DNA from 2 places in the Hydrogenophaga laconesensis genome. Region 2 is predicted to be linked to the other one. Evidence: riboswitches for the same ligand, from Rfam matches in the RefSeq annotation. Region 2 holds a riboswitch; the other holds the start of a gene.

Region 1 (2,386 bases), on a different contig from region 2:
GCGCCTCGCCTCTTGAGTCGCTACCCACTACAGGGATCTATCGGCGGTCTGGATCAAAAATAAAGGTTTTTGCTACCAATGGGATGCAAAAACGCTTTCGCGTCTTGACGCCACAGGAAGAAGCAATTGGGCAAAGGAGGGCCGATGGCCGACAAACGTGAGGATCGCGCGCCCGATGAGTGGGATGTTCAAGCGCGCAACCTCATCAAGGGGGTGATGGCCACCCGCGGTTTTAGATTTAAAACGCTGGCTGCCCGCCTTGAGGAGCTGGGCTACCCCATCTCGGAAAAGGCCCTCGGTTTACGAGTGAACCGGGGCTCTTTCAATTTAGGTTATGCCTTGCTGCTGCTGCGGGCCATGGGCGAGACAGAGCTGAGCATCAAGCATGTTGAGCTGGGTGCGAATTGGGAGAAGACGTCCAAGGCGATGGGCTATCGGGGGCGGGACGTCGTCGTGGACGACGCAGAGGAATAGGCGGGCCTTATGAATCAAGACACCTCAAAAATGAGTTCTGAGGAGCTCCGCGCCTTGGCCACCTCGCTGATGAAACAGGCTGAGGAGCAGTCCGTGAAGGAGTTCGAGAGCACGATGAACTTCTTGGCGGACAAGCTGGTTCGCATGGGCCGCACGAAGAAGGATGCGGTCATTCACCTTTTGAAGATGATGCGCTCAGCCGAGATGGAGTCGACGCTCGCGGATCTCGTCGGAGGCACTCGGCCCCGAAGCAAGGAGCGCTCTGACCTAGACAGCCAGGGTAAGGCGCCGGAGGTCGGAGTCGCGTATCGGCTGCTGAGCGGAGAGACGTGGACGCGCAAGAGCAATATGGGCGCGACCAAGCGCGAGTTTGCTGCTCACGCGAGAGCCTCCACTTGGGAAGCGATGAAGGCGTAGCGCATCCGCGGGAATGCGATGAGTCGCTGAGTCGACGCACAGCTGGAAGGGCCGTCCTATAATTTGTGAGCCGAGTGACTTTCATGGGTCAGTTCGGCTCAGGTGAGAAGGTGCTTCGCAGTCCTTGTTGGCTACGGAGTTAAACGGGAAACAGGTGAAAGTGTCCCTTGTGACACACATTCCTGTGCTGCCCCCGCAACGGTCAGCGGATTTTGGTTCTCTTAGGCGGCGCGATAGCGACGCAGCCACTGTGCCTCGAGCATGGGAAGGCAAGAGTACCTGGCAATGTGCTTGTCGCAGTGCCGCTCCGCCAGCCCGGATACCGGCCCTCTCAACTCCTTTGGACGCTGCGGGTGAGCGTGTTCGGGGCTGAGCAAGCTGCCAATCGCATGGCAGACGTTCCACCCTTGATCGCGCCTTCCCATAGTCGTTCGCCATAGTGCCTGCGGGGACGCAGTGCGTTGGGGGAAGTCGCATGAAACAGTGGTGTGGTCCGATTCGAGCGGAAGTAGCTTCGTCGTCAGCGACGGACTCAACCATGCAGGGCGCGTCATGAAGCGGCGCTTGTCCTTGGCCAAGTGCCCATCTCCTGTCATCTTTGAGACCGCTCTAACAGCAGGCGGGCATAGCTTTGGTCGGGTCATCCTGAATGCACCTGAGCGGCACAACTTGCTCTCGCTCGACATTGTGAAGTCGATGTTGTTTCAGCTGGATCAATGGGCTGACGACGCGCGTTTTGCGGGTGTTGTGCTCGATGCATCGGGTAGCAAGACCTTTTGTCTAGGCAGTGACATAGCGTCGCTGCTCGACTTGGCGCCTGACGTGCCTGGTCAGCTCAGTCAGACCGACGCCGCGGAGTTCTTTGAGCACTTGTATCGGCTCAACCATCTGATTCACTCGTTTCCTAAGCCGATAGCATGCTGGGGGCATGGTCTGGTATCGGGCTCCGGGCTTGGCTTGCTTGCAAGCGCCACTCACCGCGTGGTGACTCCGCAGACGTGTATCTGCGTGTCCGAAGCCTTCGGTGCACGGTACCCAAACATCAGTGCGAGCTGGATCCTCTCCAGGATGCCCGGGCGAACGGGACAATTCGTAGCCCTCACGGGTGTGCCGCTCAATGCCGCCGACGCTCTCTTTGGTGGCCTTGCAGACTTCGTTGTGCCTCAATCGCGATATGACGCTGTGATGAGTGACATCGCATCCACGAATTGGAGTGGCGAAAAGGAGGCTGACAGCGCGCAATTGAGTGAGTTGCTGGAGAGCCAGAGCAGCGGATTCAAGTGGCTGCTGTCGCCCCTGCGAGTTCATTTTGACCGCATTCGTGCGGCTGTGGGGCACGACCGACTGGTTGACGCGGCGCCCCGTCTTGCGGCGCTGAGGTCACATGAAAACGCATGGTTAGCCCAGGCGGGTGAGCTGTTTTTGAAGAACTCTCCTGCCACGGTGGCTCTGGTATTCGAGATGTTGCGCAGCGCAAGATGGCTGTCTTGGGCTG
Region 2 (2,386 bases):
CATCCTTGTCGAGCGTCTGGTCGAGTCGGCGCATGAGTTCTTCCACGCGCGCCTGCGTGTGCGGGTCGAGGGGTTCGTTGTCGAAGCCGCCACCGGCCTCCGCGAATGCGCTGTGCTCGGGCTGCCCGAACGACGATGCCTGGAAGCTTTCGGCCTCCTTCTGCGAGAGCTCGAACGCGAGGTTGAGTGAGGCCAGCACCGCGATGCGGTCGCGTGCCTTCACTTTGCCGGCATCGCGGATGCGGCACATGGCCGTGTCCACGCGTTCCACCGCGTCGAGCAGTGAGGCTTCGCCGCCAGGTGGGCAGGAGAGCAGGTAGCTCTGGCCCATGATCTGCACTTCGATCTGTTTGCTGCCGGGCTTGCTCATGAACGTTCCTTGCGGTTGTCTGGGGGGGCGTCGGTCACGCCGGGTGGCAGGCGATCAAGCAGCGCATCGATGCGGGCACGGGCGGCCATCAGACGGGACTTGAGCGAGTCGCGCTCGGCCTGCAGCGCATGCACCTGTTCAACCAGCAGGCTGTTGGTGCGCTGCAGTTCCTCGTGGCGAAGCAGAAGCCGCTCGACACGTTCGGTGATCTGGTCAATGTGCTTGGGATCGGCCATGTTGGGGGACTCGGTGTTTTTGCATTGTAGGGTTGCCCTGCGCGCCCTCGACTTAGAATGCGCGGTGTTGGTGCTCGCGGTGTGGTTCTCATGCCGCAGTTCAACGGGAAGCAGGAGGGTGAATCCCCAAGGATGAGCCTAACCTGCGCTGCCCCCGCAACGGTAAGCAGACGAGTGGTCGTGAGCGCATGCGCGAACGGCTGTCTCAACCTTCGTCAAGCAGCCACTGGGCGACACGCCGTGTCACCTGGGAAGGCGATGGAGGTCGGTCTGTCAGCCCGGATACCGGCCAACAAGGTGGTGGTGCGTCTGGCGACAGAGGCACCACCGTGATGCCCAGGCACCGTCGGGGAAGACGGTGAGGGCCTTGTCCGTTCTGTTTCATCATCATGAAAAATTGCACCCTGGCCGTGCTGCCGCTGGCGTTGCTGGCTGGCTTCGGTTCGTCCGCCTCCCACGCACAACAAGCCTCCGCTCCCACCACCCTGAAGGAAACCGTGGTCACGGCCACGCGGGTTGAAACCCGTACCGACGCCGTTCTCAGTGATGTCGTCGTCATCGAGGCCGAGACGATCCGGCAGTCGGCCGGTCGCTCCCTGTCGGAGATCCTGTCGCGCCAGGCGGGCATCCAGATGACCGCCAACGGTGGACTGGGAAAACAGTCCGGCCTTTTCATCCGTGGTACCGAGGCACGCCACATGCTGCTGCTGATCGACGGGGTGCGCTACGGCTCCAGCACCTCGGGCTCTGCCGTGCTGGACAACATTCCGCTGAGTGCGATCGATCGCATCGAGGTGCTCAAGGGCCCTGCATCGGGTCAGTATGGCAGCGATGCCGTGGGCGGCGTGGTGCAGGTGTTCACCCGACGCGGGGCGAAGGGGTTCCATCCGCAGGCCAGCGTCACGGTGGGCAGCTATGGTCACCGTGAGGCCACCGCCGGCTTCAGCGGCGGTACCGATGAGCTGACCTACAGCCTGAACGTGGGCAGGTTGCGCGAAGATGGTTTCTCAGCGACCAACAGCCGGGTGGCTTTCGGCAACTACAACCCGGACAAGGACGGCTTCGAGCAGGACAGCGTGTCCGGCTCGCTGCGCTGGGCGTTCGCTCCCGGCTGGAGCACCGACGTGCATTTCACCCAGGCCGACGGAACAAGCCGGTTCGACCAGGGGCCGGGCACGTTCGACGTGCGTTCTGAAACCACCACCCGGGCGGCGGGCTGGGGCCTGGAGCGCAAGTGGTCGGCCGATTCGCGCACGCAACTCCGCCTCTCGCGCAGCAACGACAAGTCCGACAGCATCAGCTCGCCCGCACCGGCGGATGTGTTCAACACCGCCCAGACGCAGATCACACTGCAGCACGACTGGAACACCGCTCTGGGCAACCTGCTCGTGGGTGTGGAGTCGATCAAGGAAGAGGTGACGGGAACGCAGGCGTACGCGGTGCGCTCGCGCACCACGGATGCGGCCTTCATCGGTATCACGGGGCAGGCGGGCAACCACCTCTGGCAGGCCAACATGCGGCGGGACGACAACTCGCAGTTCGGCGGGGCCACCACAGGCTTTGCGAGCTACGGCTACCAGCTCACGCCGAACTGGCGCCCCCACGTTGCCTACGGCACGTCGTTCAAGATGCCGTCGTTCAACACGCTTTACTACGTGTCGCCCTTCTTCAACGGCAACCCCACCACCCAGCCGGAGCGGGGCAAGAGCAGTGAAGTGGGACTGACCTACACACAGGGGCTGCACGAAGTGAAGCTCACGCGGTTCGACAACCGCGTGCG

Evidence for each region. A riboswitch is a leader RNA that binds a small molecule or an ion and turns the genes downstream of it on or off. The one in region 2 is predicted to bind cobalamin.
Region 1: it holds a riboswitch for cobalamin, as region 2 does, so the genes downstream of both, J2X09_RS08460 (enoyl-CoA hydratase/isomerase family protein) here and J2X09_RS10020 (TonB-dependent receptor domain-containing protein) in region 2, are expected to answer to the same signal.

The regions. Positions count from the first base shown of each region.
Region 1 covers NZ_JAVDWE010000003.1:376,022-378,407, forward strand. Annotated here, with positions in the region: gene J2X09_RS08450 (DUF6471 domain-containing protein) at 145-474, shown strand; gene J2X09_RS08455 (hypothetical protein) at 484-891, shown strand; cobalamin riboswitch at 983-1,236, shown strand; gene J2X09_RS08460 (enoyl-CoA hydratase/isomerase family protein) at 1,378-2,386, shown strand, end outside.
Region 2 covers NZ_JAVDWE010000004.1:291,122-293,507, forward strand. Annotated here, with positions in the region: gene J2X09_RS10010 (cell division protein ZapA) at 1-370, opposite strand, end outside; gene J2X09_RS10015 (DUF904 domain-containing protein) at 367-606, opposite strand; cobalamin riboswitch at 658-914, shown strand; gene J2X09_RS10020 (TonB-dependent receptor domain-containing protein) at 996-2,386, shown strand, end outside.